Regions from separate parts of the Rahnella sp. RcJ3 genome, predicted to be linked through region 3. Evidence: predicted binding sites of a transcription regulator. Region 3 holds the regulator's gene; each other region holds the start of a gene.
What was found. The regulator sigma-54, encoded in region 3, starts transcription at its own class of promoters, with help from an activator protein. The targets are predictions, from matches to a motif close to GTTGGCACANNTTTCGCTNT.
Positions count from the first base shown of each region.

Region 1: a site for sigma-54 is predicted at 4,005-4,024, ahead of DXU84_RS23925 (branched-chain amino acid ABC transporter substrate-binding protein). Genes of this name have one in related genera too.
Region 2: a site for sigma-54 is predicted at 2,367-2,386, ahead of glnA (glutamate--ammonia ligase). Genes of this name have one in related genera too.

Region 1 covers NZ_QSNX01000033.1:17,932-26,193, reverse strand. Annotated here, with positions in the region: gene DXU84_RS23945 (peptidase domain-containing ABC transporter) at 1-75, shown strand, start outside; gene hemB (porphobilinogen synthase) at 291-1,265, shown strand; gene DXU84_RS23935 (methyl-accepting chemotaxis protein) at 1,608-3,437, shown strand; gene DXU84_RS23930 (YgdI/YgdR family lipoprotein) at 3,564-3,779, opposite strand; gene DXU84_RS23925 (branched-chain amino acid ABC transporter substrate-binding protein) at 4,195-5,319, shown strand; gene DXU84_RS23920 (branched-chain amino acid ABC transporter permease) at 5,509-6,423, shown strand; gene livM (high-affinity branched-chain amino acid ABC transporter permease LivM) at 6,437-7,723, shown strand; gene DXU84_RS23910 (ABC transporter ATP-binding protein) at 7,720-8,262, shown strand, end outside.
Region 2 covers NZ_QSNX01000019.1:8,774-17,035, reverse strand. Annotated here, with positions in the region: gene yihX (glucose-1-phosphatase) at 1-107, opposite strand, end outside; gene typA (ribosome-dependent GTPase TypA) at 272-2,095, opposite strand; gene glnA (glutamate--ammonia ligase) at 2,567-3,976, shown strand; gene glnL (nitrogen regulation protein NR(II)) at 4,229-5,278, shown strand; gene glnG (nitrogen regulation protein NR(I)) at 5,286-6,698, shown strand; gene hemN (oxygen-independent coproporphyrinogen III oxidase) at 6,763-8,136, opposite strand.
Region 3 covers NZ_QSNX01000010.1:76,881-85,142, forward strand. Annotated here, with positions in the region: gene kdsC (3-deoxy-manno-octulosonate-8-phosphatase KdsC) at 1-432, shown strand, start outside; gene lptC (LPS export ABC transporter periplasmic protein LptC) at 429-998, shown strand; gene lptA (lipopolysaccharide ABC transporter substrate-binding protein LptA) at 976-1,533, shown strand; gene lptB (LPS export ABC transporter ATP-binding protein) at 1,540-2,265, shown strand; gene rpoN (RNA polymerase factor sigma-54) at 2,367-3,800, shown strand; gene hpf (ribosome hibernation promoting factor) at 3,824-4,111, shown strand; gene ptsN (PTS IIA-like nitrogen regulatory protein PtsN) at 4,210-4,692, shown strand; gene rapZ (RNase adapter RapZ) at 4,760-5,614, shown strand; gene npr (PTS phosphocarrier protein NPr) at 5,611-5,883, shown strand; gene DXU84_RS14620 (transcription antiterminator) at 5,909-7,828, opposite strand; gene DXU84_RS14625 (KDGP aldolase family protein) at 8,045-8,262, opposite strand, start outside.

The DNA of each region.
Region 1 (8,262 bases), on a different contig from region 3:
GATATTACGCGGATATTTATCGCCCACCGTCCGTCTACGATTGCCTCAGCAGATCGCGAGATCAAGCTCGGTTAAATCATTCCTTCAGGCGATCCCTGTTCCGGGATCGCCTTTCCAAAATTGCGGCCTCTGTTACATCTCCTCACGGAAAGTTCATCATTTGTTTAAAAGTTATTATAAAATGCGGGCTTCATCGTCTGACGGCGCTGCATCGCCTCCTGCCGTCTGAACTGTCTGTGCTCCTGTTTCTAAAAAATATCAGCGCAACAGATTAATTTTTAGGAGTTTTCATGTCGAATCAGTTCCCGAGCTCACGCCTTCGCCGCCTGAGACAGTCCGAATCCCTGCGCACTCTTTTTCAGGAAACTGAATTTAGCGTCAACGATCTGGTACTGCCGATTTTCGTAGAAGAAGAGACCTCTGAATACGTACCCATCGAAGCTATGCCGGGTGTGTTGCGTATCCCTGAATCCCGCCTGGCATTTGAAATCGAACGTTACGCCCGCGCCGGTATCCGCTCTGTTATGACGTTCGGTATTTCGCATCACATGGATGCCACCGGCAGCGATACCTGGAACGAAAACGGTCTGGTCGCGCGTATGGCGCGTATCTGTAAAGACACCGTGCCTGAAATGATTGTCATGTCCGACACCTGTTTCTGCGAATACACCTCACACGGCCATTGCGGTGTGTTGCACGACCATGGCGTGGATAACGACGCAACCCTGGTCAACCTCGGTAAACAGGCTGTCGTGGCGGCGGCTGCTGGTGCAGATTTCATCGCGCCATCCGCCGCGCAGGACGGTCAGGTGCAGGCCATCCGCAGTGCGCTGGATGAAGCCGGATTTATCGATACCTCAATCATGGCGTATTCCACCAAGTTTGCATCTTCCCTGTACGGGCCTTTCCGCGAAGCGGGCGGCAGTGTACTGAAAGGCAACCGCAAGCAATATCAGATGAACCCGATGAACCGCCGCGAAGCCGTGCGTGAATCGTTGCTGGACGAGCAGGAAGGCGCCGATGCGCTGATGGTGAAACCGGCCGGTGCGTATCTGGACGTGATCCGCGATATCCGCGAAGCCTCCCGTCTGCCACTGGCGGCGTATCAGGTCAGCGGTGAATACGCGATGATCAAATTTGCTGCACAAGCCGGTGCTATTGATGAGCGTGCCGTCGTACGTGAAAGCCTGGGCGCGATTAAACGTGCTGGCGCAGATATTATCCTGACTTACTTCGCGATGGATATTGCCGAAAACGGGCTGTAATTTTTGTTCTCGCTGCAAACCAAAACCGGGCTTCCGCCCGGTTTTTTTATGTCCTCGCGTCGGAAGCTGATACTGCGCGATGTATGTTCAGATAACGTCTTTAATATTTAAGAGTGGCAGAAAATTAAAATAATGCTTTTTTATAGAGAATTACCTCACCATTAATAGGGTGTAATTAATAAAAAAGTATTCATACAAAGAATAAGGTTTTATAGCGGTTAAATTACTGACTTTTGTAACTTAATAAACTGAGTTTTTTATTAACTAATTTTTATAGCCTGCCGATACCCCATGTGCTTCACATACAATTGTATTTATAAAAATAATGGAGAGCCATGCGCTATGAAAATATTTATGTCATATTTTGAAAATCTAAAAGTCGGGAAAAAATTAGCATTAGGTTTCGGACTTATCTTATTGCTGAGCATTGCAGTTGCTTTATGTGGTATTAAAAATCTGAATGATATTTCCATTCGAGCTGAGAAAATAAGCCAGCTTAAAGTGATAACTGACCAGTTTGCTATGGCGAAAGCTGAAAGACTGGAATATGTGAAAACGCACGATGAAAAATACATCACAATGAATGAGGTGAACTTACAGCAGGTTGATAAAAAAATTGAAAGTCTCAGGTTGCTTCGTTGGGATACAGAGCACCTGAAGATGCTTAATGAAATGTCAGAGGTCATGAAGACGTATCGTGACAAGCGTGCTCAAACGGTCCGCGAGACCCAACAACGTGATCTTGTTGTCAGTAGTTTTGTGCTGACACGCGAAGAATCTGAGATTAACAGTCTGGCTCAGTCCTATGCACGAGATCCCGCACGTGCTGTCACCGCGATCGCGTTAGGGGATATCGTCAGACACATTGATGGGGTGGCGACACGTGTAAAACTCCTCCAGTTTGAGAATACTGAGGAATCCCTTCAGGCTTTAACAGGTTTTATGAATGAATCGATTCAGCAAATGGATGCCGTCAAATCCCAGTTAAATCCGGCTGATGTCAGCATACTTGAAGAAATTGAACGCTCGGTCTCGGCCAAAAAGGCGAGTGCCGGAAACTACCTCCAATCCTATATTGCTGAGCAGGAAGTGACTCAGTTGCTTGCGAAAGCAGGCGGCAAGCTGACTACCCTGAGTGACAATATATTTGAATCGGAGCTGAGCGCGGCGCATGACGATATCAGAAATGCAGTTATATGGATGACTTCACTCCTGGTAGCAGCAGTCTTATTAAGTATTGGCATTGCACTGATTATTTCCCGCCAAATTGTGAAGCCTCTGGCTGACACGCTTGACGTCGCCAGACAGATAGCGCGCGGTGATTTAAGAGCCCATCTCAATACCACGCGTCGTGATGAGCTGGGAGAACTGATGCAAGCTGTAGATGAGATGAACACCGATCTCCGCCGTATCATCGGGGATATTCGTACCGGTGTGACGCAGGTGAGCCATGCCTCCGCAGAAATTGCGGCAGGTAATAATGATTTATCCGCACGCACTGAGGAACAGGCTGCTGCGCTTGAAGAAACGGCAGCCAGCATGGAGCAGTTAACTGCGACGGTTAAACAGAACGTGGACAATATTCATCATACCAGCCGCCTGGCGGGCAGTACTTCAGAAACGGCGAATAAAGGCGGGCAACTCGTCTCTCATGTGGTGAAAACTATGAATGAAATTACTGCAAGCTCAGCAAAAATTGCTGAGATTACGACGGTAATTAATAGCATCGCTTTTCAGACCAATATTCTGGCTCTCAATGCGGCTGTTGAAGCGGCGCGTGCTGGCGAACAGGGGCGGGGATTTGCTGTTGTGGCAAGCGAAGTGAGAAGCCTTGCGCAGAGAAGCGCTCAGGCTGCAAAAGAAATAGAAGGTTTAATTGGTGAATCGGTAGAGCGAATTAATGCAGGGTCAGATCTGGTAGAACAGGCGGGGACTACCATGCATGACATTGTGACCAAAGTGGCTAATGTTACCGAAATACTGAATGAAATTACTCAGGCATCGGATGAACAGAACAGGGGAATATCTCAGGTAGGGCAGGCAATAGTGGAAATGGACAGCGTGACTCAACAAAATGCGGCCCTGGTGGAAGAGTCTTCTGCTGCCGCCAATGCGCTGCGAGATCAGGCACAAAATCTTGCTGCGTCTGTTTCACGTTTTATTACTGAGTAATCTGATTCTCAAAACAGTCGTGATATTGCGTGCCGTTTGTGCACCACATAGCATGACTGTTTTGTTAAGCCGACCATGTGTGTCATCGGCCAGGTTTTGAGATAAATGCAATTCCCATCCGTAACCCTACTTCTTCACAATGCCCGCAATATCATTGGTGTTCATCAGATGATAATCGCCATTCATGTCGGTGTAGCTGGTCATGCCGGTATTGCGGTCACGATCCGGTTCGCCGTGGGCGAAAAACTGGTCGCCGGATTTGGTGTTAATCACATAATCGCTGGCGCAGCCAGTTAACGACAGAGCCAGAACCACAGCCGTCAGGCAGGATAATTTCTTCATTGTTCAGTAGTTTCCCGTTGCAATCATCTGCCCATATTACAAAACAACCCGCCGCAAGAAGCAAAGAATAAAAATGTCACCCGGCGTAAGCGTGCGTGCAAAACCGTGCTTGTGCACCAGCGCGGTGCGATGTGATCCCGTCGTTGTTTCTGTCAGTTGCCCGTAACGCTCTCCCGTCGCTATCTATACTCACATAACCCGTCACATTCTCAGAGGTTGAGTAACAATGGCAGATATTTTGCTTATGTTTTTTTACCTTTGATGTTTTCACCCCCGGAGATAAGCGGGAAACCCTCAGTCTTAAGGCTTAAGCGTTAAATTTCAGATTTTCTGATTACGACTTCGTGTTGGTGTTTTTGCTACATGCGTTTTCCATAACCCGTTTTGCATAAACTCTGTCCTAAGGATCATGATGATGTCGATGAAATTTATTAAAAGTCCTCTTTCTTTGTTGCTGGCAGGCTGTCTGGTCACTGCGTTTACCGCGCGTGCGGATATCGTGATTGGCGTCGCTGGCCCGTTCACCGGCCCGAATGCCACCTATGGCGATCAGTACTGGCATGGTGCCACCCAGGCCGCTGAAGACATTAATGCCGCTGGCGGAATCAACGGCGAGAAAATCAAACTGGTGCAGGGCGATGATGCCTGCGAACCGAAACAGGCCGTTGCGGTCGCTAACCGTCTTGTTGATCAGGATAAAGTGCAGGCGGTGGTCGGGCATTTTTGTTCATCTTCTACCATGCCCGCATCTGAGGTGTACAACGATGCCGGAATTATCGCCATCACGCCGGGATCCACTAACCCGCAAATCACCGAACGCGGCATGAGTGATATGTTCCGCATGTGCGGACGTGACGACCAGCAGGGGCAGGTTGCCAGTGATTACATCATCGACAAGCTGAAAGCCAAAAAAGTGGTCATCATCCACGACAAAGACACCTACGGGCAGGGGCTGGCGGATGCCACCAAAGCGGCGCTTAACAAGCGTGGCGTGAAAGAAGTGATGTATGAAGGCTTATCGCGCGGCGAAAAAGACTTCAACGCGCTGGTCACCAAAATCAGTGCGCAGAAACCGGACGTGGTGTTCTTCGGCGGTTGCCATCCTGAAGCCGGTCCGCTGGTACGCCAGATGCGTGAGCAGGGCGTGCAGGCCACGTTCTTCTCCGGCGACTGTATCGTCAACGAAGAAATGGTCACAGCCGCAGGCGGCCCGCAATATACCAACGGGATTCTGATGACCTTCGGCAAAGACCCGCGTCTGATCCCGGAAGGCAAAGTCGTTATCGATAAATTCCGCGCCAGCAAGTTCGAGCCGGAAGGCTACACCCTCTATTCCTACGCCTCCGTGCAGGCGATCGCCGCCGCCTTCAAAGCCACCGGCGGCAGCGATTCCGCCAAAGCCAGCGCCTGGCTTAAAGCCAACAGCGTCGATACTGTCATGGGCAAAAAAGCCTGGGACAGTAAAGGCGACCTGAAAGTCTCTGATTACGTGGTTTATAAATGGGACGACAAAGGCAAATATCAGGAAGTTAAGGAATAAAGCACTCTTATTTGCCATTTTGAACCCGGGCAGTGCTCACTCTTTATGAAAGAACTGGCTCACGTACTTAATGTACGCTCCGGCTCTTGTGCGCTGGCCGGGTCCAAACTGGCTGCAACGATAACGCTTTATCAGCTTTAATGAATGCGCCCTTAGCCAGGCGCGGTCACAAAAAGAGACTGCGTATTTATGGATTCATTCTTCCTGCAACAACTGTTTAATGGCATTACGCTCGGTGCTGTCTACGGTCTCATTGCCATCGGCTACACCATGGTTTACGGCATTATCGGCATGATCAACTTTGCGCACGGCGAAGTGTATATGATTTCGGCTTACCTCTGTGCCATCGCGCTGGCGCTGCTTTCCTTCTTCGGGCTTCACTCTTTTCCGCTACTGATCCTGGGCACGCTGGTGTTCACCATCGTGGTCACCGGCGTGTATGGCTGGGCGATTGAACGCATTGCCTATAAGCCGCTGCGTAATTCGACCCGTCTTGCACCGCTGATTTCTGCTATCGGCATGTCACTTATCTTACAAAATTACGCGCAAATCAGTCAGGGGCCGCGACAGCAGGGCATTCCGACCATGCTGGATGGCGCATTCCGTTTTCATATCGGCGAAAGTTTTGTCCAGATGACCTACACCAAAATTTTCATTCTGGTGGCGTCGCTGGCTGGCATGCTGGTTTTATCGTGGATTATCAGTAATACCAAACTTGGTCGTATGTGTCGTGCGGTGCAGCAGGACAGAAAAATGGCTTCCATTCTGGGTATTAACACTGACCGCATTATCTCGCTGGTCTTCATGATTGGCGCAGCGATGGCCGGACTGGCCGGGGTTCTGGTGACCATGAACTACGGCACGTTTGATTTCTACGCCGGTTTCATCATCGGCATCAAAGCTTTTACTGCGGCGGTGCTCGGCGGCATTGGTTCATTACCCGGCGCGATGCTGGGCGGGCTGATCCTGGGGATTGCCGAAGCGCAGTTCTCGGGCATGGTGAATTCCGATTACAAAGATGTGTTCTCCTTTGGATTGCTGGTGGTGATCCTCATTTTCCGCCCTCAGGGCCTGCTGGGCCGTCCGGTCGTGACGAAAGTGTGAGGGAAATAAAATGATGTCACAAACTGCTGTGAACAGCGGATTTTCATTTAAACGCTGTCTGCTGGATGCCATTTTTGCCGGGCTGGTGGCGCTGATTATTTTCGGGCCGGTGGTCGGTGTGGTGCTCGATGGTTACAGCTTTAACTTTCATAGCCAGAGGCTGGTCTGGATCATTGCTGCGGTGATGACGGGCCGCTTCCTGCTCAGTGCATTTTTAGAAACCACAGCCGGGCAGAAAATGCGTGCGCGTTTCGAATCCGACAGCGCGGGCGTCTATGTCCGGTCGCCGGATTATAAAAGTCATCTGCGCTGGGTTATTCCGCTGCTGATTGTGCTGGCCATTTTCTTCCCGTTCGTCGCCACCAAATACATTCTGACGGTCGCCATTCTGGGACTGATTTATGTGTTGCTCGGCCTCGGGCTGAATATCGTGGTCGGACTGGCCGGTTTGCTCGATCTGGGGTATGTGGCGTTTTACGCCATCGGGGCTTACGGGCTGGCGCTGGGGTATCAGTATCTCGGCCTCGGCTTCTGGTCGATGCTGCCGCTGGCGGCGGTGATGGCCGCGCTGGCGGGTGCGTTGCTGGGTTTCCCGGTGCTGCGTATGCACGGCGACTATCTGGCGATCGTGACGTTAGGTTTCGGTGAAATCATCCGGCTGGTGCTGACCAACTGGTTGTCGTTTACCGGCGGCCCGAACGGTGTTTCCGCGCCTCCGCCCACCTTTTTCGGGCTGGAGTTTGGCCGGCGGGCAAAAGAGGGCGGCGTGCCGTTCCACGAGTTTTTCCATCTGACCTATAACCCGAATATGAAATTTATCTTCATCTATGCTGTGCTGGTTCTGGTGGTGTTGCTGGTGTTGTTTATCAAACACCGGCTGACCCGCATGCCGATTGGCCGCGCGTGGGAAGCGCTACGTGAGGATGAGATTGCCTGCCGCGCGATGGGGCTGAATCATGTGCTGGTCAAGCTGTCTGCCTTTACCCTCGGGGCTTCCACGGCCGGAATTGCGGGCGTGTTTTTCGCCACGTATCAGGGCTTCGTTAATCCGACGTCTTTCACCTTTTTCGAATCTGCACTGATTCTCGCTATTGTGGTTTTGGGCGGTATGGGCTCAACCATCGGCGTGGTGCTGGCGGCATTTGTGCTGACCGTCGCGCCGGAACTGTTGCGCAGCTTTGCCGAATATCGCGTATTGCTGTTCGGCGTTTTAATGGTGGTGATGATGATCTGGCGGCCACGCGGGTTGATCCGCATCAGCCGCAGCGGGTTTGCCGTGCGTAAAGGAGTCGCGCCATGAGCGAAGCGTTAGCGGATAACAACATCCTGAGTGTCGAGCATTTGCGCATGCATTTCGGCGGCATTAAGGCACTGAACGATGTGAATCTTGCGGTGAAACGCGGATCGATTACCGCGCTGATCGGCCCGAACGGCGCAGGAAAAACCACAGTGTTTAATTGCCTGACAGGTTTTTATAAAGCGTCCGGCGGCAATATTTTGCTCAACACGCGCCGCCGGACGACCAATGTGATCCAGGTGCTCGGGCAGAAATTTCAGCCTGATGACTGGATAAAACCGGCGCAACTGGGCAAACGTATTTTCTACAAAATGTTCGGCGGTACACACCTGGTTAACCGCGCCGGGCTGGCGCGTACCTTTCAGAATATCCGGCTGTTTCGTGAAATGTCGGTGGTTGAAAATCTGCTGGTGGCGCAGCACATGCAAACCAACCGCAACCTGATTGCCGGTGTGCTCAATACGCCGGGTTATCGCCGTGCGGAAAATCAGGCGCTGGACCGCGCATTTTACTGGCTGGAAGTGGTGGAACTGGTGGATTGT
Region 2 (8,262 bases), on a different contig from region 3:
TCGGTCAGCGTCGCCAGCGGGGTGCCACTCAGATGGCTCCACACCCCAAGCACTCGTTTGAAATCAATATCAATAATGACGTTTCCCATATCAAAAATGTACAGCATTGCACGCTCCTGATTTCAAAGATGACAGTTAACTTTAGCGGTAAAACGTACAAGTGAACAGGGGCAACGCGACGGGGCGTAACGAACGGAGGAGAAAAAAACATAAAAAAAACAGGGTACCCGAAGGCACCCTGTTTCTGTGTAACGGCAAACGTTAAAGAAGATTAACCTTCTTTAGGACCACGCATTGCACGTTTACGATCGTTCTCGGTCAGGTGACGTTTACGGATACGCACAGACAGAGGAGTCACTTCGACCAGTTCGTCATCATCGATGAATTCCAGAGCTTGCTCCAGAGACATTTTGATAGCAGGAACCAGAGTCGTTGCTTCGTCAGTACCGGACGCACGCATGTTAGTCAGTTTCTTACCGGTCAGGCAGTTCACGGTCAGGTCGTTAGAACGTGAGTGAATACCGATAATCTGGCCTTCATACACTTCTGCGCCGTGGCCCAGGAACAATTTACCGCGGTCTTGCAAGCTGAACAGTGCGAACGCAACAGCTTTACCCTGACCGTTGGAGATCAGCACGCCGTTCTGACGCTGGCCGATTTCGCCCGGACGAACGTCATCGTAGTGGCTGAACGTGGAGTACAGCAGACCGGTACCGGAAGTCATGGTCATGAATTCGGTACGGAAGCCGATCAGGCCACGTGCTGGGATCAGGTAATCAAGACGGATACGACCTTTGCCGTCTGGGATCATGTCTTTGACATCGCCTTTACGCTCACCCATGGCCTGCATAACAGAACCCTGGTGTTGCTCTTCGATATCCAGTGTCACGTTCTCGAATGGCTCTTGCATGCGGCCATCGATTTTACGGTTGATTACTTTAGGACGGGAAACCGCCAGCTCGAAACCTTCACGACGCATATTTTCGATCAGAACCGACAGGTGAAGTTCACCACGGCCTGAAACACGGAATGCATCAGCATCTTCAGTTTCTTCAACACGCAATGCAACGTTGTGCACCAGCTCTTTGTTCAGACGGTCAAGGATCTGACGTGAAGTCACATACTTACCTTCTTTACCACAGAACGGAGAGGTGTTTACGTTGAAGTACATGGTTACTGTTGGTTCATCAACGCTCAGCGCAGGCAGAGCTTCAACATTCGCCGGATCACAGATTGTGTCGGAAATGTTCAGTTCGCCCAGGCCGGTGATTGCGATGATGTCGCCCGCTTCAGCAACGGTGGCTTCGATACGCTCAAGACCCATGTGGGTCAGAACTTTACCGACTTTACCGTTGCGGGTTTTGCCTTCGCTGTCGATGACAGTGATTTGCTGGTTAGGCTTAACGGTACCGCGTTTGATGCGGCCGATGCCGATGACGCCAACATAGTTGTTGTAGTCCAGCTGAGAGATTTGCATCTGGAACGGTGCTTCCATCTCAACTTGTGGCGGAGATACGTGGTCAACGATCGCCTGGTACAGCGGGGTCATGTCTTCGGCCATATCGTTATGGTCGTTACCCGCGATACCCATCAGTGCTGATGCATAGATGATTGGGAAATCGAGTTGTTCGTCGGTTGCGTCCAGGTTTACAAACAGGTCGAAGACCTGATCGACAACCCAGTCAGGACGCGCGCCAGGGCGGTCAACCTTGTTGATTACCACGATCGGTTTCAGACCATTAGCGAAGGCTTTTTTGGTCACGAAACGGGTTTGCGGCATTGGGCCATCCATTGCATCCACAACCAGCAGCACCGAGTCGACCATTGACATCACACGCTCTACCTCACCGCCGAAGTCGGCGTGTCCTGGGGTATCCACGATGTTGATGCGGTAGTCTTTCCAATTAATGGCGGTGTTTTTTGCGAGGATGGTAATCCCACGCTCTTTCTCCAAATCGTTGGAGTCCATTACGCGTTCAGTGGCTTCTACACGCTCTCCGAAAGTACCGGATTGTTGCAGCAGCTTGTCGACCAGGGTGGTTTTACCATGGTCAACGTGGGCAATAATGGCGATGTTACGCAAATTTTCGATCACAGCTTTGCCTCAGGCATTAGAAATAGCGCGCTATTGTACACGTATTAAGCGAGGTTCTAAACAAGATCACAAGGATCTTGTTGAAACAACTTATGGATGGCTACTTTGTGATCCCTTTCACGGTGCAAAAAGACCACTGAACCATTATGACGCACCATTATAGTGCTTTCACTCTCACAGTTAGCACCATTTTAGTGCGAGAATTCCGTTATGGTGCATACTTGTCGAGTGCAAAAGCCCTGTAAAATGGCGTTGTTTGCATTTTCTCAAAGTTGGCACAGTTTTCGCTAATAGTTTTTAGAGTAAAAGTTTTTTAGGGTAAAAAATTTTTTACAGGGTGAAGAGCCTGACCAGACAAATAATAGCGCTGTTCAGTCTACACGCCAGTTCCAGTAAGGCTGTTATTTCCAACTAAAGACCAAAAATGGTTATTCGTTCCACGACGATAATGAGAAATTCGGGAGAACTAGTATGTCCGCTGAACACGTTTTGACGATGCTGAATGAGCATGAAGTGAAATTCGTAGATTTACGCTTCACTGATACCAAAGGCAAAGAACAGCACGTCACCATTCCTGCGCACCAGGTTAGCGCTGACTTCTTCGAAGAAGGCAAAATGTTTGACGGCTCTTCAATCGGTGGCTGGAAAGGCATTAACGAATCTGACATGGTCTTGATGCCAGATGCGAGCACTGCTGTTCTTGACCCATTCTACGAAGAAACTACCCTGATCATTCGTTGCGACATCCTTGAGCCAACCACGCTGCAAGGTTATGACCGCGATCCACGTTCTACCGCAAAACGTGCAGAAGATTTCCTGCGCTCTTCCGGTATTGCGGACACCGTTCTGTTCGGGCCAGAGCCAGAATTCTTCCTGTTTGATGATGTGCGCTTCGGCAGCAGCATCTCCGGTTCTCACGTCGCTATCGATGATATCGAAGGCGCATGGAACTCAAGCACCAAATACGAAGGCGGCAACAAAGGCCACCGTCCTGCAGTAAAAGGCGGTTACTTCCCGGTTCCTCCGGTCGACTCCTCTCAGGATCTGCGTTCTACCATGTGTCTGACCATGGAAGAAATGGGTCTGGTTGTTGAAGCTCACCACCACGAAGTGGCAACCGCTGGTCAGAACGAAGTGGCAACCCGCTTCAACACCCTGACTAAAAAAGCTGACGAAATCCAAATCTACAAATACGTGGTTCACAACGTGGCTCACGCATTTGGCAAAACTGCGACCTTCATGCCAAAACCAATGTTTGGCGATAACGGTTCAGGTATGCACTGCCACATGTCTCTGTCCAAGAACGGTAACAACCTGTTCGCTGGCGACAAATACGGCGGCCTGTCTGAAATGGCACTGTTCTACATCGGCGGTATCATTAAGCACGCTAAAGCAATCAACGCCTACGCTAACCCGACCACCAACTCCTACAAGCGTCTGGTCCCGGGCTACGAAGCGCCAGTAATGCTGGCTTACTCTGCGCGTAACCGTTCTGCATCCATCCGTATTCCACACGTATCAACGCCTAAAGCGATGCGTATCGAAGCACGTTTCCCTGATCCAGCGGCTAACCCATACCTGGCGTTTGCTGCACTGATGATGGCTGGCCTGGACGGTATCATCAACAAGATCCACCCTGGCGATGCGATGGACAAAAACCTGTATGACCTGCCACCGGAAGAAGAAGCAGAAATTCCAAAAGTTGCAGGTTCACTGGAAGAAGCCCTGAACGCACTGAACGAAGACCGCGAGTTCCTGACCCGTGGTGGCGTGTTCACTGACGACGCTATCGATGCTTATATCGGTCTGCGTAAAGAAGAAATGGACCGCGTGCGCATGACTCCGCATCCGGTTGAGTTCGAACTGTACTACAGCGTTTAATTTTTCGATTAAACCGGACTCAGCGCTCGTCTTCGGGCTGGCGCTGAGGGTAATACCCGACTGAAGGCCTGTGTTCACAAACCCTTCAGCGTCAAAATTAAGTAAGACGATTTATATTTGTTGCCGTGGAAACTTTCAGCCCATCTCCGGATGGGCTTTTTTCTCCACACTCTTTCCTGCTCAACCCCTCTGACCCGTGATTTCACCGGGTAGCGAGATAAAATGCACCAATCAGGTGCGGGAGACTGCGGTATGGCAACTGGCAAACTGCCCGATGCTGGGCAGATCCTGAATTCCTTAATCAACAGCGTTCTGCTGTTAGACGACGAATTGGCTGTGCATTATGCCAATCCGGCAGCTCAGCAGTTACTGGCGCAAAGTTCCCGAAAGCTTTTTGGCACCCCTTTGCCAGAACTGGTGGGATATTTTTCGCTGAACATCGAATTAATGCGTGAAAGTCTGACAGCCGGACAAGGCTTTACAGACAGTGAAGTGACGCTGGTCGTAGACGGCCGCGCGCATGTGTTGTCGCTGACCGCACAGATGCTGCCAGAAGGTTTCATTCTGGTGGAACTGGCGCCGATGGATAATCAGCGCCGCCTGAGCCAGGAACAATTACAGCACGCTCAACAGGTTGCTGCGCGTGATTTGATCCGCGGTCTGGCACATGAAATCAAGAATCCGCTCGGCGGGTTGCGTGGCGCAGCACAATTATTATCCAGAGCGCTGCCCGATCCGGCCTTGCTGGAATATACGAAAGTCATTATTGAGCAGGCTGACCGTCTGCGTAATCTGGTCGACAGATTGCTGGGCCCGCAACGTCCGAGCCAGCATGTGACACAAAGTATTCACCAGGTTGCGGAACGGGTTTGCCAACTGGTCTCGATGGAGAAGCCGGATAACGTTCAGCTGGTGCGGGACTATGATCCGAGCCTGCCTGAACTGGCGCACGACCCCGATCAGATAGAACAGATTTTGTTAAACATCACCCGCAACGCATTACAGGCGCTGGGGGAGGAAGGCGGCACAATTACATTACGCACGCGTACTGCTTTCCAGATTACGTTACACGGCGTGCGTTATCGTCTGGTGGCCCGTATCGATATTGAAGATGATGGCCCCGGCGTACCGGCGCATTTGCAGGACACCCTTTTTTACCCCATGGTCAGTGGCCGCGAAGGGGGCACCGGTTTGGGCCTGTCCATCGCGCGCAGTTTGATTGATCAGCATTCGGGTAAAGTTGAATTTAACAGTTGGCCAGGACATACCGAATTCTCGGTATTCCTGCCTATTCGCCAGTGAGGTTCTTATGCAACGAGGGATAGTCTGGATCGTCGATGACGATAGCTCCATCCGCTGGGTACTTGAACGTGCGCTCACTGGAGCCGGTTTAACGTGCACCACGTTTGACAGCGGCAATGAAGTGCTTGATGCCATTGCGACTCAAACCCCTGACGTTTTGTTATCAGATATCCGTATGCCCGGGATGGACGGTTTAGCGCTGTTAAAGCAGATTAAACAACGTCACCCGATGCTTCCGGTCATCATAATGACAGCACACTCCGATCTGGATGCTGCAGTCAGCGCCTATCAGCAAGGTGCGTTTGATTATCTGCCAAAACCGTTCGACATTGATGAAGCCGTGGCACTGGTTGAACGAGCCATCAGTCATTATCAGGAACAACAGCAACCGGCACGCAGCCAGCCTGCGAGTGGCCCGACCGCAGACATTATCGGTGAAGCGCCCGCTATGCAGGACGTATTTCGCATCATCGGCCGTTTGTCCCGTTCTTCAATCAGCGTGCTGATTAATGGGGAATCCGGTACCGGTAAAGAGCTGGTCGCTCACGCCTTACACCGCCACAGCCCGCGCGCCAAAGCGCCCTTTATCGCGCTGAATATGGCTGCTATCCCGAAAGACCTGATTGAGTCCGAATTATTCGGCCACGAGAAAGGGGCGTTTACCGGCGCCAACACCGTCCGTCAGGGACGTTTTGAACAAGCCGATAACGGCACGCTGTTCCTCGATGAAATCGGGGATATGCCGCTTGATGTGCAAACCCGTCTGCTTCGCGTGCTGGCAGATGGCCAGTTCTATCGTGTTGGCGGTTATGCGCCGGTGAAAGTGGACGTGCGTATTATCGCTGCGACTCACCAGAATCTGGAGCTACGGGTTCAGGAAGGGAAATTCCGCGAGGATTTATTCCACCGCCTGAACGTTATCCGCGTCCATCTGCCGCCGCTGCGTGAACGTCGTGAAGACATCCCGCGTCTGGCGCGTTACTTCCTGCAAGTCGCGGCTAAAGAGCTGGGTGTGGAAGCAAAAAACCTGCATCCGGAAACAGAAACGGCACTGACGCGATTGCCATGGCAGGGCAACGTGCGCCAGCTGGAAAACACCTGCCGCTGGCTCACCGTCATGGCGGCGGGTCAGGAAGTGCTGATTCAGGATTTACCCAGCGAACTGTTTGAGACCTCGGCCCCTGAAACCGGTGGTCAGAGTCTGCCAGACAGTTGGGCGACATTGCTGGCACAATGGGCAGACCGTGCGCTGCGTTCCGGTCATCAAAACCTGCTGTCAGAAGCGCAACCTGAAATGGAACGTACATTACTGACCACGGCGCTGCGCCATACACAGGGACATAAACAGGAAGCGGCACGGTTGCTGGGCTGGGGGCGAAATACCCTGACCCGCAAACTGAAAGAACTGGGCATGGAATAAAAGTCCTCGCACCAGACAGCAAAACAGCCGCTTATGCGGCTGTTTTTATTTGCAGAGCAGACTGTCAGATAACGCGGGAGAATTGTTGCTGGCGCACCTGACGTCGCAGATAAATATCAAAGCACATACAGATATTACGGATCAGCAAACGCCCGCGCGGTGTCACCTGAATATGCGTGCCACTCACCTCAACCAGCCCGTCTTCAGCCAGCGGCTTCAGCAGTGCCAGATCATCAGCAAAATAATCGGTAAAACGAATGTCGTAACGCTGTTCGATATCAGCAAAATTCAGCTCAAAATGGCAGATCAGAGATTTAATGACATCGCGACGAAGGCAGTCATCATTCGTCATTTCCAGACCGCGCCATAAGGCATGTCCCTGCTCTTCCACATGAGCGTAATAGGTTTTGATATCTTTTTCGTTCTGCGCGTAGGTATCGCCGAGCATGCTGATGGCCGAAACGCCCATTCCCAGCAAATCACTGTCGCCCTGCGTGGTGTAGCCCTGGAAATTGCGGTGCAATTTGCCTTCGCGCTGGGCGATCGCCAGTTCGTCATCAGGGCGAGCAAAGTGATCCATCCCGATAAAGCGATAGCCGAAACCGGTCAGTGAAGCGATGGTTTCCTGCAAAATTTTCAATTTCTCTTCCGCACCAGGCAAATCAGCATCTTTGATTTTGCGCTGAGCGGCGAACAATTTTGGCATGTGCGCATAATTGAACACACTCAGACGATCAGGGTTGAGCTCTGCCACACGCTGCAGCGTGTAAGCAAAACTTTCTGCCGTCTGTTTCGGCAGACCGTAAATCAGATCGATATTAGTCGAGTTGAAACCCAGCGCCCGGGCGCGTGCAATGAGGGCAAAGATGAAATCTTCATCCTGCTCACGGTTAACCAGAAGCTGCACTTCTTTGTTGAAATCCTGGACCCCCATACTCAGGCGGTTAAAGCCTTCGCTGCGCAGATGGTCAAGCACATCAAGCTCAATTTCACGTGGATCTACCTCCAGTGACATTTCTGCGTCGGGCAGGATATCAAAGTATGCCCTCAGAAGGCCCATCAGACGGCTTATCTGCGCTTTATCGAGGTAAGTCGGAGTACCACCGCCCCAATGCAGCTGACTGACCTGACGACCTTTAAAGAGCGGTGCACGGTGACTGATCTCTTTTTCAAGCACGTTGAGATATTCTTCGGCTTTATGCTGCTGGCGGGTCACCAGTTTATTGCAGCCGCAGAAGTAGCAGAGCTTATGGCAGAAAGGAATGTGCACGTACAATGAGAGCGAGCGTGCCGGATAACGGGCAGCCGCATTTTCGAAAGCGGTATTATCGTAGCGTTCACTGAACTCAAGTGCTGTTGGATAGGATGTGTATCGCGGACCCGAATAATTGTATTTCTGGATCAGCGCTAAATCCCAGACGGTAGTCTGTTCTGACATGGGGTACTCACTCCTTCCGGCGTCGGATGCGACCGGTTCGCTTTACAGGCAGGCTTTGAGCCTGCCGTGCAAAGGTCGCTCTGCGCAAACGTGCTTTGGTTTTCGATAACCGGCGTAGTTTACCGA
Region 3 (8,262 bases):
AATCAGGGAGAAGAGCTGAAAAGTTTCAACGTTCGCGACGGTTACGGTATCCGCTGCCTGCTGACATCCGATATCGAAGTCGCGATTATTACAGGCCGCAATGCGAAATTACTGGAAGATCGCGCTAAAACTCTGGGCATACGCCACTTGTATCAGGGGCAATCTGATAAGCTTTTGGCCTTCCGCGAACTGTTAGATACACTGTCTCTGCGGGCCGAAGAAGTGGCGTACATTGGTGATGACCTGATTGACTGGCCGGTGATGGCCGAAGTGGGTCTCTCTGTCGCGGTTCAGGATGCACATCCTGTTCTGTTACCGAAAGCGCATTATGTTACCCGTATCGCGGGTGGACGTGGTGCAGTACGCGAACTGTGTGATTTGATTCTGCTGGCGCAGGGTAAGCTGGAGGACGCCAAAGGGCTGTCGATATGAGTAAAGCAAAACTTTGGATTATTCTGGCGCTGACTGCCATCGTTCTGGTGCTGATTGGCTGGTCATTATCTGACAACAGCGATGATGTTCCGCAAGCGGTCAATGATCAGGATCCGACTTACCAGACGTCCCACACCGTTACGATGGTGTATGACCCGATGGGCAGCCTGACGTATAAACTGGTTTCAGACCAGGTAAAATATTACACCGCTGATCAGGTGTCATGGTTTACCAATCCAGTCGCGACCATGTATGACAAGAACAAAGTAGCCACCTGGGTATTGCGTTCTGATAAAGCGAAACTGACTCAGGATAAAATGCTCTATCTTTATGGGCATGTGCAGGCAGACAGCCTGACACCTGAGACATCACAGCTGCAAAGAATCAAAACGGACAATGCACGGGTTAACCTGACGACACAGGACGTTGCCTCAGACGATGAAGTGACGTTGTATGGTACAGGTTTTACATCTAACGGCATGAAAATGCGTGGTAATCTGCGTGACAAAACAGCAGAGCTGATCGAAAAGGTAACGACCTCTTATGAAATTCAAAGCAAAAAATAAAATCCGTGATCTCCTGATCGTCAGCTCATTGTTAGCCGTCAGCGTTCCGGCATTTGCCTTAAAAGACGATACAACGAAACCGATCACCATTGATTCAGCAAACCAGGCGCTCGACGTCAATACCAATACCGCGACCTTTACCGGCAATGTGGTCGTCAATCAGGGTACGATCCAGGTTAAAGCCGACAAAGTGGTCGTCATCCGCCCGCAGGGGGTTTCCGGTAAAGAAGTGGTAGAAGGTTACGGCAACCCGGTGACGTTCTACCAGATGCAGGATAACGGTAAGCCGATTAAAGGCCATGCACAGAAAGTCCGCTACGAAGTGGAAAATGACCTCGTCACGCTGACCGGCAACGCTTACCTTGAGCAACTGGACAGCAATGTGAAAGGCGACCGTATTACCTATCTGGTACAGAAACAGCAAATGGAAGCCTTTAGTGATAAAGGTAACCGTGTGACGACCGTTCTGGTACCTTCGCAGCTGCAACAAAAAACGCCTGCAGCGGGCGGCCAGCCGACCAAAAAGAGTAACTGATATTTTATGGCTAAATTAATCGCAGAGAATCTGGCAAAGGCATACAAAGGCCGTAAGGTCGTTGAAGATGTCAGTCTGATGGTCAACTCGGGTGAAATCGTCGGGTTATTAGGGCCAAACGGTGCGGGTAAAACCACCACCTTTTACATGGTCGTGGGCATCGTCCAGCGCGATGCGGGCCGCATTATCGTTGATGATGAAGACATCAGCCTGCTGCCGCTGCATACCCGCGCCCGTCGCGGTATTGGCTATCTTCCGCAGGAAGCCTCCATTTTCCGTCGTCTGAGCGTATTTGATAACCTGATGGCGGTGCTGCAGATCCGTGACGATCTGACCAAAGAACAGCGTAATGACCGCGCTAATGAATTAATGGAAGAGTTCCATATTTCTCATTTGCGCGATAACCTCGGTCAGTCACTGTCTGGTGGTGAACGCCGTCGTGTTGAAATTGCCCGTGCACTGGCAGCGAACCCTAAATTCATCCTGCTGGATGAACCGTTCGCCGGGGTTGACCCGATTTCCGTTATCGACATCAAAAAAATCATTGAGCATTTACGTGACAGCGGCCTCGGCGTACTGATCACTGACCATAACGTTCGCGAAACACTCGACGTTTGTGAACGCGCGTATATCGTCAGTCAGGGGAAATTGATCGCCCACGGCACGCCAGCCGACATTCTTGCTGATGAACAAGTTAAACGTGTTTATCTTGGTGAAGAATTCCGTCTGTGATCTGTGCCGCCGGAACCGTGCCTGTTTCAACCTACACTGAAACAGGCCGTCTCTGACAGAAGTGTTGCCGTTTTCACTCATCAACGGAATTAAGCCAAGATATGAAGCAAGGTTTGCAACTCAGACTCAGCCAACAACTGGCAATGACTCCTCAGTTACAACAGGCCATCCGCTTGTTGCAACTATCCACGCTTGAGCTCCAGCAGGAGATCCAACTCGCGCTGGAGAGCAACCCTCTGTTGGAACAAACCGACCTTCATGAAGAAATCGACTCGGTAGAAACCACCGACAGCGAAGGGTTAGACACCCGCGAGGCACTCGAGCAGAAAGACATGCCGGAAGAGTTGCCGCTGGACGCCACCTGGGATGAGATTTACACCGCAGGCACGCCGTCAGGCACCGGCAATGATTACAGCGACGATGAGCTACCGATTTACCAGGGCGAAACCACGCAGACACTTCAGGATTACCTGATGTGGCAGGTCGAGCTGACGCCGTTCTCTGATACCGATGCCGCGATTGCCACCTCAATCGTCGATGCAGTGGATGACACCGGTTACCTGACCGTCTCCCTTGACGACATTCTCGAAAGCGTCGGTGATGAAAATGTCACCATGGACGAAGTCGAAGCCGTACTTAAGCGCGTTCAGCGTTTTGATCCGGTGGGTGTGGCCGCCCGTGACCTGCGCGACTGCCTGCTGATCCAGCTTTCTCAATATGCGACTGACACGCCTTTCATCACTGAAGCCCGTCTTATCATCAGCGAACATCTCGATTTGCTGGCGAACCATGATTTCCGCGCACTTATGCGATCAACCCGGTTAAAAGAAGATACACTGAAAGGAGCGATGCTCCTGATCCAGTCTCTTGATCCGCGTCCGGGCCAGTCTATCAACACCGGCGAATCCGAATACGTGATCCCGGATGTGCTGGTGCGTAAAGTGTCAGGTGTCTGGGCGGTAGAACTCAATTCCGACAGCATTCCGCGTCTGAAGATTAACCAGCAGTACGCCGCGATGGGGAATTCCGCACGCAGCGACAGCGACGGGCAATTTATCCGCAGCAATCTGCAGGAAGCCAAGTGGTTAATCAAAAGCCTGGAAAGCCGTAACGACACGCTGTTGAAAGTGACGCGCTGCATCGTTGAGCAGCAGCAGGCGTTCTTTGAACTGGGTGAAGAATTTATGAAACCTATGGTGCTGGCAGATATTGCCAGTGCCGTGGAAATGCACGAATCGACGATTTCACGTGTGACGACGCAGAAGTTCCTGCACAGCCCGCGTGGCATTTTCGAACTGAAGTATTTCTTCTCCAGCCATGTCAGTACAGACAGCGGTGGCGAGGCATCGTCAACCGCGATCCGGGCGCTGGTGAAGAAATTAATCGCAGCGGAGAATCCTGTAAAACCGCTCAGTGACAGTAAGTTAGCGACCCTGCTTTCCGATCAGGGAATTATGGTTGCGCGTCGGACTGTCGCCAAATACCGAGAGTCTTTGTCCATCCCGCCCTCAAACCAACGTAAACAGTTAGTTTGACCTCAACAGAGAAGGAAGACATTATGCAGCTCAACATTACCGGACATCACATTGAGATCACGGATCCCCTGAGAGAATTCATCACGTCGAAGCTGGCTAAGCTTGAGCAGTATTTCGACAGGATTAATCAGGTGTATGTGGTGTTGAGCGTGGAAAAGGTGCAGAAAGTAGCGGAAGCCACTTTGCATGTGAACGGAGGCGAATTACATGCCACCTCGGAACATCAGGATATGTACGCAGCGATTGACGGACTGGTTGATAAACTGGCCCGACAGTTGAATAAACATAAAGACAAACTGAAACAGCACTGACATTCATGTAGCCAACCCTGTGCTACAAACCTTCGGGCATCGGCTTGTGACCTTCGGGAAACGAGCCGATATAGCTTTAAGGGTGAAACAGCGCAAAAGTGAAAGATGACATGATTAACGATACTGCAATGCAATTAACGTCGGTGCTTAATGCCGAATGCACCAAAAGCGGCGTTCATTGCGCCAGCAAAAAACGCGCACTGGAAATCATCAGTGAGCTGGCCGCCAAACAATTAAATTTGTCGCCGCAGGTGATTTTTGACGCCATTTTGACCCGTGAACGTATGGGGAGCACCGGGATCGGTGCCGGGATCGCCATCCCGCACGGTAAGCTGGAAGAAGACACTTTACGTGCCGTCGGCGTATTCATTCAGCTTGAACAACCGATTGCTTTTGACGCCATCGATAATCAGCCGGTAGATTTGCTTTTTGCCTTGCTGGTACCGGCAGATCAATGTAAAACCCATTTACATACATTATCTTTAGTCGCTAAGAAATTAGCTGATAAAACAGTGTGTCGCCGTCTGCGTGGCGCGCAAAGTGACGAAGAACTGTTCCAGATAATGACTGAAAACGAATAAATTGCTGATTCCCGGTACAGTGCCGGGAAAATGAATTCTGCACACTGAATGCCAGGGGAGTGACACCATGGTGCTGATGATTGTCAGCGGCCGTTCCGGTTCCGGGAAGTCGGTTGCCCTACGGGCACTAGAAGACATGGGTTTTTACTGCGTGGATAACCTGCCGGTGGTGTTATTGCCGCAGCTTGCCCAGACCCTTGTTGAACGTAATACGTCAGCGGCCGTCAGCATTGACGTCCGTAACATGCCGGAAACACCGGAAGTTTATGAGTATGCGATGTCACAACTGCCGGAGAGCTTCTCACCGCAGTTGTTATTCCTTGATGCCGACCGCAATACTCTGATCCGCCGCTACAGCGACACCCGTCGACTGCACCCGCTTTCCAGCAAAAATCTGTCCCTCGAAAGTGCCATTGATGAAGAAGCCGATCTGCTCGAACCACTGCGTTCGTCTGCGGATCTGATCATCGACACCTCCGAAATGTCCGTGCATGAACTGGCAGAAATGCTGCGTACCCGTCTGCTGGGTAAACGCGAGCGCGAACTGACGATGGTGTTCGAATCCTTCGGTTTCAAACACGGCATTCCGATTGATGCGGATTACGTTTTCGATGTGCGTTTTCTGCCAAACCCGCACTGGGATCCGAAACTGCGTCCGATGACAGGCCTTGATAAGCCGGTCGCGGCGTTTCTTGACCGTCATACTGAAGTGCACAACTTTATTTACCAGACCCGCAGCTACCTCGAACAATGGCTGCCGATGCTGGAAACGAACAACCGCAGCTATCTGACCGTCGCCATTGGCTGTACCGGCGGTAAACACCGTTCGGTCTATATCGCAGAGCAACTGGCCGACTATTTCCGTTCCCGCGGGAAAAATGTGCAATCCCGCCATCGCACGCTGGAAAAACGCAAATCATGACGGTGAAACAAACGGTAGAAATCAAAAACCGGTTGGGTATGCATGCCCGCCCGGCAATGAAGTTGTTTGAACTGGTGCAGAGCTTTGAATCAGAAGTGATGCTGCGCAACGACACGGGCATTGAAGCGGAAGCCAGCAGTGTCATCGCGCTGCTGATGCTCGATTCCCCGAAAGGTCAGAAAATCGAAATCGAAGCCACCGGCCCCGATGAAGAACAGGCATTGACGGCAGTGGTAAATCTGATTAATTCAGGTTTTGATGAAGACTGATAATTAACGCACTCTTTGAGCCGTATTAAATGCGGCTTAAACAGTCGATTGCAATGGCCTTGAAACTCTCAAAGTTTTCGCTGCTCAGCAAACGGCTCATTGAGCGTTCCCGCACAAACGTCACGAACAAATCGTAAATCGCCATCGCCTCTTCATAATCTGCCTTGCTGATTGCCAGCAGGAAAATCACGTGTGCGGTCTCCCCTTCTCCCCACGCAATGCCCTGCGGAGAGAGCAACGTTATCACCACGGTTTTCTTCGCCAGCAGCCCCAGCGAGTGCGGCAGCGCAATCCCTTCCCCCAGCATGGTCGAGACAATTTCCTCGCGCTCAACCACCGACGGATAAAACGCCTGATCGACGTAGCCTTCGGCTTCCAGCTGAGAGCACACATGGCGGAATAACTCCGCCTGCGTCATCGGTTCATCGATGATCATGAAGTGTTTTTCGTCGAAGAATTTTTCCAGCATATAAGGCCGGGTGCGATCAACCAGTACCAGCTTGCCAAGCTGCTCCATCTGGTATTCGGTCGGGAATGGCGACAGCACCACCACCGGTTTATTCTTCTCGCTGATGCGGGCGTTGGAGATGATGAAATCTTCGTCGATGTGTTCCAGTTGTTCGTAATCCCGCAACGTCACAACCTGTTTCATCACCAGCTGCGGATATTTGCGGCTAATCTGCGCCTGAATCATACGGATGGTCGAATTGCCGGTGTCGCATACCAGCATCACCTGCGGATGTCGCTGATAACCGATGTTGTAATGCCGCTCCAGCCCGACGCCGATATGCAGCACAAGAAACCCAATCTCGTTTTCACTCAGGGTGTACGGCGTGTATTTCCCCCAGCTCGACACCGCCGCCAGCGTGACGTCATACGCCATCGGGTAATGCTGTTTGATGTTGTTCAGCAGCGGGTTGGGGATATTAATCTGGTATTTCACCCGCGTAATCATGGTTTTGATATGCGTCAGCAGATCAGCGCGCAGCTGTTTATCACCTTGTAAATCATAACTATAGTGCGAATTGATATACGACAGGATGTAATCGACCAGCGATTCGTCATCGTCAGCATTAATGTCCGTTGGCAGGATTTGCTGGACGCGACGCGCGGCGATATTCACCCGCAGATAAGCTTCTTCAGAGGCCGGAATTTCCTTGCCCACCAGACTTTTCAGCTCCGCAGCCAGCCGCACAGAAACGTGTTTGACCGCCGGGTCACCGTCTTCAGCATCAAAATCAGTCAGCGGATAACCGCCGGCAATGCGTTTAATGGCCACCGCGCAATAGAGAATCAGATATTGTTCACCTTCGTCGGTCAGTTGAATAGAAGACTGCGTCAGAAGCTGATGCATAAAGCGCGTCAGCGGCACCAGCGCTTCCGACTCCAGGCTTTCCGCCTTCAGCAGCGGATTGGCCTGTTCTTCGGCATCGAGCTGGAACAACAAGTCGGTCAGGCAGGCGCGGATTGCCAGCTCCGCACCAAACAGCTTCATGCCGTAGCGCGGCTTGGTTTCAATATTCAGATGATAGCGGGCCAGATGCTCCCTTACCTCAGCCATATCATTTTGCAGGGTTCCCCGGCTGACAAACCATTCATCAGCCAGATCTTCCAGCTTTAATGAAAAAGCTGAGGTCAAAAAGCGGATCAGCAGCGTCTTCACCCGCTCTGCGGCCGTACGCGGCGTCGGATTCGGTTTACGTTGTGTCGACTGCTGTAACGACGAGAACAGGCTCTGATCATCAACGCGCAGCTGATACCCGCTGCCACGGTTGTGTACGAAGGTCGCGCCATAGTCCGCGATGATTTCATTAAGCGCAGTGATATCCGCACGGACCGTCCGCGTCGACACCGACAGGCGTTTTGCCAGTTCATCCTGAGGCAGCGTTTCGGTTTGCAGCGCATCAAACAGTTGCGCCAGACGTTGATTGGGAAATCTCACCATTGTTCTTCCATATTATTCCGGCTACGGCGCGATCACCCTTTACGACGAACTGCCGACCGCCACAGAGTCATCGATAAACGCGGTTTGCCGTTTTCGGCAAATACCTTGAATCAGGTGATGTTATCGCTTCGTTGATTGATTGCGTAAATATATTTGCCATCCGGTAACAACATCAGTGTGCCCGGACGGCTTACCGCGCAGGAAAGGTCAGAACCTTCAGCCCACCAGCTTTTTGACGCTGGCCAGCAGGGTTTTCACATCGTCAGGACGGGTGTTACCGGTGGCGCTGTCGATAATCGAGCTGTAGATATGCGGGATGATTTTAGTGACGCCCGCCGCCAGCGCGATTTCCATAATCGGCTCGAAGTTTTCTAAATCGATACCGCCGGTCGGTTCCAGCCAGAAATCCTGTTCCGCACAGGCACGGGCCACGG